2 regions of the Paenibacillus pabuli genome follow, and region 2 is predicted to be linked to the other one. Evidence: riboswitches for the same ligand, from Rfam matches in the RefSeq annotation. Region 2 holds a riboswitch; the other holds the start of a gene.
What was found. Region 2 has a riboswitch for S-adenosylmethionine ahead of ABGV42_RS20795 (methionine ABC transporter ATP-binding protein). Riboswitches for the same ligand answer to the same signal wherever they lie in the genome.
Positions count from the first base shown of each region.

Region 1: linked by a shared signal. The riboswitch ahead of metA (homoserine O-acetyltransferase MetA) and the one ahead of ABGV42_RS20795 (methionine ABC transporter ATP-binding protein) in region 2 are both predicted to bind S-adenosylmethionine.

Region 1 covers NZ_JBDOIO010000003.1:2,238,508-2,241,931, reverse strand. The annotation lists gene corA (magnesium/cobalt transporter CorA) at 1-416, opposite strand, end outside; gene ABGV42_RS12030 (hypothetical protein) at 466-609, shown strand; SAM riboswitch class I at 871-996, shown strand; gene metA (homoserine O-acetyltransferase MetA) at 1,235-2,152, shown strand; gene ABGV42_RS12020 (PLP-dependent transferase) at 2,177-3,364, shown strand; gene ABGV42_RS12015 (trans-sulfuration enzyme family protein) at 3,357-3,424, shown strand, end outside.
Region 2 covers NZ_JBDOIO010000004.1:255,506-258,929, reverse strand. The annotation lists gene ABGV42_RS20800 (methionine ABC transporter permease) at 1-606, opposite strand, end outside; gene ABGV42_RS20795 (methionine ABC transporter ATP-binding protein) at 608-1,642, opposite strand; SAM riboswitch class I at 1,768-1,908, opposite strand; gene ABGV42_RS20790 (Cthe_2314 family HEPN domain-containing protein) at 2,033-2,761, opposite strand; gene ABGV42_RS20785 (COX15/CtaA family protein) at 2,975-3,424, opposite strand, start outside.

The DNA.
Region 1 (3,424 bases), on a different contig from region 2:
TCCACAATCAAATCGACCAGCAGATACAGGAGACGATCTGGTGTGCTGACTTCCTGTTCCCACAGAATGGGCTTCAAGGTCCGAAGTTCGCTGACTTTTTGCTTCGTAACACTAATAATATAGTGTCTGCCAAGAAACAGGTTGACCGCACGCAAAAAGATCTCTTCGTCATCAAAACGAATGCTGTTTACGACAATAAAATAATGGCTCTCATAAATTTCAATCTTCGGACGCTGTTCTTCATCACTCAAACAGTCCTCTACAGCCAGATCATGCATCATGAACAGCGGCTGAAGTACCGCCAGATCATCAACGTCTGCATCGATCCAGTAAAATCCCTCAGCTGGTGGCGTCAGCGCCTGCTCAATATCGTCCACCGGGATAAATACACCGTTGTTTACCAACCGGATTTTCATCGTTCATCCACTCCTTCTGCACCCGCCGAACAGGCGGATTTTCATCAATATGGGCGCAAAAAGAACAGATCAGCCGGTCGGCAGCGGAGCCTGGAAGTCAGGACTGCGTTCGCTTTATAATCAAACGGAAGTAACGTCCCGCTGCCGGCATGCTGATGTCAATTCTCTATGCAGTTTGTCGGAATACGGCTGACAGTCAGGCCTCGGGTCGCCATCCATTGAATATGTCACCTCTCACATAAGGGTTTGCAACACTTGTTTAGTATAACGCTGGTACATGGTGCTTTCAAGCGCAAAAATGTGTCTATTTCGCGCCCTGAAGCAGTGTATGACAGCGAGAGACAAACGGTTCCGGCCTACATGAACAGACACAAAACTACATGCTTGACGTGAGAGGATTAATGTTTTAAAGTAGACGGTGAACCACACTAAATACACAATTGAATATGGCGAAATCTTATCAAGAGTAGGTGGAGGGACTGGCCCGATGAAACCCGGCAACCGGCGGTATACCGCACGGTGCTAATTCTTGCAGCGACTAAGTGTCCATTGAGGCACTGTTGTAACTGAGAGATGAGAGAGGCGCATATCTATTTACATATGACCTTTCTCGGAATCCGAGGAAGGTCTTTGTTATATGCACCGACTTCTCAGCACTGATTTTCGCTACGGAACTTGAGTTTGTCAGGTGAGAGCGCACTCAATTTGCAAATCCGCACCTGTAGACAAGCTCATGGCAGTCTATCACGGTATTGATGTGAACACATCAAGCCAGTGATGGCTGCATCTATCTATGCACAAGGAGGAGTTTGTACATTATGCCAATTAAAATTCCAGACGCACTGCCTGCCAAAGAAGTCCTTGCAGGTGAGAACATCTTCGTAATGGACGAGACACATGCTTACCAGCAGGATATTCGTCCACTACGCATTGCTATATTAAACCTGATGCCTACCAAGGAAACAACGGAAACTCAACTGCTTCGTCTGGTGGGGAATACCCCTATTCAGGTCGATATTGTGCTGGTTCATCCCAAGTCCCACACGTCGAAGAACACATCACAGGAATATCTGAATCTCTTCTACAAAACCTTCGATGAGATTGAACACCGTCGTTTTGACGGGATGATCATTACAGGTGCACCTGTTGAGCAGATGGATTTCGAAGACGTGAATTATTGGAAGGAAATTCAGGAGATCTTCGATTGGACCAAAACCAACGTGACTTCGACCATGCATATCTGTTGGGCTTCGCAGGCTGGTCTGTACCATCATTTCGGTGTACCCAAGGTAGCACTGGAAGAGAAGTGTTTTGGCGTATTTCCACATACGATCAACAAATCTCACGTACAACTGCTTCGCGGATTTGATGAAGTATTCAATGTCCCGCATTCCCGTCATACCGAAGTTCGGCGCGAGGATATCGAGAAGAACGATAACCTCGAAATTTTGGCCGAATCGGAGGAAGCCGGCATTTTTCTGGTTGCAACCAAAGACGGCAAACAAATTTTTGTGACAGGACATGCGGAATATGATCCATTGTCCTTGAAATGGGAATATGACCGTGATGCATCCAAGGGATTGGATATCGCGCTGCCAAGACACTATTTTCCAAACGACGATCCATCCCGTGTTCCTCCGGCAACCTGGCGGGCACATGCAAACTTATTATTCTCTAATTGGCTCAATTACTATGTGTATCAGGAGACGCCTTACGATATTGGCCCGCAAATCTAATCGAGATTACAGGAGGATGCTGCAATGGAAGACAATAAGTTGAAAATCGAAAGTCGCTTAGCTCAGATCGGATCCGTCAATGAACCGGTGACTGGTGCCGTAAATTTCCCTATCTATCAATCTACAGCGTTTCGCCATCCGAAGCTTGGACAGAGCACGGGCTTTGACTACATTCGTACGACCAATCCAACGCGTAAGGTATTGGAAGAGGCAGCAGCCGCACTCGAATCCGGTGATGCCGGCTTCGCCTGTAGCTCGGGCATGGCAGCCCTGCAAACCATCTTTGCAATGTTCGGACAGGGAGATCATCTGATTGTATCACTGGATCTGTATGGGGGAACGTATCGTCTGCTTGAGCGTATCCTGTCCCGTTTTGGCGTAACTGCAAGTTATGTAGACACGAACGACTTGGTTGCAATGGAGAGCATTCGCCAGCCGAATACCAAAGCCGTATTTATCGAGACGCCAACCAATCCACTTATGATGATTACGGACATCGAAGCTGTCAGCTCCTGGGCGAAGAACCATAACCTGTTGACTATTGTGGACAATACGCTGCTGACGCCATTCTTCCAACGTCCTATTGAACTCGGAGCAGATATTGTTATTCATAGCGCAACCAAGTATCTGGGTGGACACAACGATGTGCTCGCCGGATTGATTATCACCAAGGGAGAGGAATTGTCAGCCGAGATGGCGTTCCTGCATAACTCCATCGGTGCAGTACTGTCTCCAAGTGATTCCTATCAGTTAATGAAAGGCATGAAGACACTCGCGCTTCGTATGGAGCGTCATGAGTATAATTCACTTACCATTGCCAAGTATTTGCTGGAACATCCATCCGTGGGCGAAGTATACCACCCTGGTTTGTCCGATCACCCAGGATACGAGGTGCAAAAGAAACAATCCAGAGGAAATACAGGCATCTTCTCTTTCAAAGTTAAGGATGCCCGTTTGGTTGAACCACTGCTGCGCCATATCAAGCTGATTGCTTTTGCCGAAAGTCTTGGCGGTGTGGAATCATTGATGACGTATCCGGCGGTGCAGACGCATGCGGATATCCCGCTAGAAATACGGGATGCCGTAGGGGTCGATGATCGCTTGCTGCGGTTCTCCGTAGGTATTGAGCATGCAGATGATCTGATTGCGGATTTGGGGAATGCCTTGGAAGCTGCACAGCGCGAGGTTGAAGGAGGCGTACATCATGAGTGAGCAGAACAATAAGCAATCCGAATTGAAGTTTGATACCAAGCTGCTGCATTTCGGTGATGA
Region 2 (3,424 bases):
TACGAGAATAACCATGAATGCAACGGAAATAATCATGATTTCATATTGGTAACGGAAGTATCCATAGTTAATTGCGAGTGTTCCAAGTCCGCCGCCGCCGACCATGCCGGCCATGGCAGTATAAGATACCAGCGTGACAATGGTAATCGTAATTCCCGCGAGAAGACCGGGTAGCGCCTCGGGAAGCAGTACGCGTCTTACAATCTGCCCGGTGGATGCTCCCATGGCCTGAGCCGCTTCGATAACGCCACGGTCTACTTCACGCAGGGTAGTCTCAACCAACCTTGCGAAGTAAGGCGCTGCCGCGATCACGAGCGGCGGTATGACTCCAAGTACGCCAGTGGCTGTACCAACCAGTGAACGTGTAAATGGAATGAGGGCAACAATCAAAATGATAAATGGTACTGACCTCAGAATATTAACAACGATGGATAACACGGTGTAAATCGTTCGTGACTGGATGGAAGCCGATCTTGCAGTCATAAATAGCAGAACACCCAGCGGCAATCCGATGATGATGGTGAACAAACCGGACGCTCCCAGAATTTGCAATGTTTCAATGGAGGCCTTGCCGATCTCTTCCCAGCGTACAGATGAAAAATCCATATTAACGAAGCACCTCCACATCAAGCCCTTGCTCTTTCAATTCATGCACAGTCCGGTGAATCGCGTCAGAATCGCCTTCAAAGCGAACGGTCAATTGTCCGTATGGAATCTGTTTGATCCTTGAGATGGTTCCTTGCAAAATGGCAAAGTCCACTCCGGTCTGACGAACGGTTCTGGACAGAATAGCTTCATACGTCTTCTCACCCAAAAATGAAATTTTGACCAATTGAGAACGACCATCCTGCTGCACGGTTCCACCCGCATGTATCAGGGCTTCTTCTTCCAATAAAAGCTCAGACTCCTGATCACGCTGCATGAAGTCACGCGTGATGGCATGCTGCGGTTTAAGGAAAACATCCGTTACAGGGCCTTGTTCCACAATTCCTCCCTGATGAATGACAGCAACTTGATCACAAATGCTCTGAATGACATGCATTTCATGCGTGATCAAAACAATCGTCAGATTGTATTTCTGATTGATATCCAGCAGCAACTTCAGGATCGAAGCTGTCGTCTGTGGATCAAGGGCCGATGTGGCTTCGTCACATAGCAGAACGGCTGGATCACTGGCAAGTGCACGGGCGATACCAACTCTTTGTTTCTGTCCGCCTGATAGCTGTGCTGGATACTTGCTGCTGTGATGCTCCAAACCAACAAGAGTCAACATTTCCTTCACCTTGCGATCAATTTCAGCCTTAGGCGTATTCACCAGCTTCAGCGGAAAAGCAACATTGTCATATACCGTAGCGGAGGATAACAGATTAAAATGCTGAAATATCATGCCAATCTTGCGTCTTTGCTGCTGCAGATCTGTTTTGCTGAGACTGGTCAGGTTCACGCCGTCCACCCATACCTCACCAGCTGTTGGTCTTTCGAGCAGGTTGATACACCGGATCAACGTACTTTTCCCTGCTCCGGAGTGTCCGATTACTCCGAATATTTCACCTTTGCCGATCTTCAGATCCAAATCGGCTAGTGCTGTCGTTTGTTTTGAACCTCTGCCATACGTCTTGGTTAATCCTTTTAATTCGATCAATATGACTTCTCCTTCCCACCGCCTACATGTATCTTTACCCGAATGAAAGGAAAACTCCCCTCTGACATATAAAAAAGAGCCCCTTTGCAGAAACAAAAAGGGCTCTTCACACGAAAGAATATACCTTCTCATCTGCCAAAATCGTGCTTTGCACCATTTTGTAGGAATTAGCACCTAACATCTATAAAGTATGACTTGTTGTCATGTCATTATAAATCGGTTGCCGGGCTTCATCGGGCCTGTCCCTCCGCCGCTCTCGATAAGAAATATTAAATTTATAAGTTCAGTGGTAAAATGTAAATGGTTATGCATGTTAATGTCATGTAACGCTTAATTAGAAACTCAGTATAATCCAAGTATTCCGCTTTGTCAAAGGTAAATATTTCACAATTACTTTGCCAGCTCGGACATGCCCTGCTTGTGCCACATCCTGTTGATGTAACCATATGCCGCTTTTAGCGTTTCGCAAACCATATCGACGCCCTGACGCATTTCCTCCAGGTGCTGATCCAGATCTTCGAGCTTCACTTTCCCCTGCAAGGTCTGATGGAGCTGCCACAGATCATCCTGCATCTCGGAGTTCATGTAGTGAATCTCCATATTCCGCCGTTTGCGCAGTTTGCTCATCGGTTCCCGGTAAGCATCCTTGATTTTGATTAATTCAACAGCAAGATCATTATGCATTTTGGCATAGCCAAACTGTCTCAGTACGGTAAAATACGAAAAATGGGATTTTACATTAGACGTGTTCAAATTAAATATTTCATTCAATACCGTGCCCGTCTTGTCGAGAATCGCAAAACAACGAATGAATCCATCTTTGTAAAAGTACACGTAACGGGCATACTCTGCCTTCTCTTCAATGGTCATATCATCGGTGGAGCCAGCCCTGACCTTCTGGCGAAAGTGGGAAGCAGCGAAACAGGCCTGCTCCAGCTCATCCAGTGAGGAGATCAATCCCTGCGTCCATACGTAAAGTTTGCGATAATCGTGAGTCGGGTCCTGATTCAAATCCAGCTGTCGTTGTAAAAGTCCCAGCGTCTCCACCATGGACTCGATCGCTTCTTCCAATACTCCCTCATTCTGGCGCGGCAATTCACCCAGCAACGTTCGCAGCATATACAGCCTCCTCTTTCCACTCTGCTGATCAATATGATGATTTATAATATTAAACCTAATCGGAATCAGAGTAAACGTATGGTCGCTGCTTGACATTAGGGTGCCCTGACCCGCCTGACATCAAACAAAGTCCACCTGTCCAATGATGTACATCATTGGATGGTGGACTTTGCATTTGGAAACCGCATGAACGGCTGAACATTCAATAAAATGTTAGAAACGATCAGCTGGCCGATGAAGCTTGTACACCAGAAAACTCATATAGGTTAGTATACCGAACAGTATGGCGATATCAAGCATGTGAGCCAGAGCCACGAACATGTACACTTCCGGACGGTTGATGGTAAGCATCATGCCAAAACCAATCAGTACTTGAAGCAGAATGAGCACCACAGACACTACGCCCAACGCCCGAAGTTCCGTGTTATCCGGATGTTTACGATATGCATAATGTCCCAGGATCGCAATCACAATAACAAGGGAGGCAGCGGCTGCTCGGTGAGCAAAGGCTACGGCCACGCCACCGGACAGTTCAGGTATGATCTGGCCATTACAGAGCGGGAAGCCAGAGCAGCCCCCAGCGGAGTCGGTATGACTCACAAAGGCCCCTGTGTATACCACAAGATATGTGTAGATGGTTGAGAACCACACCAGGTTGCGGAA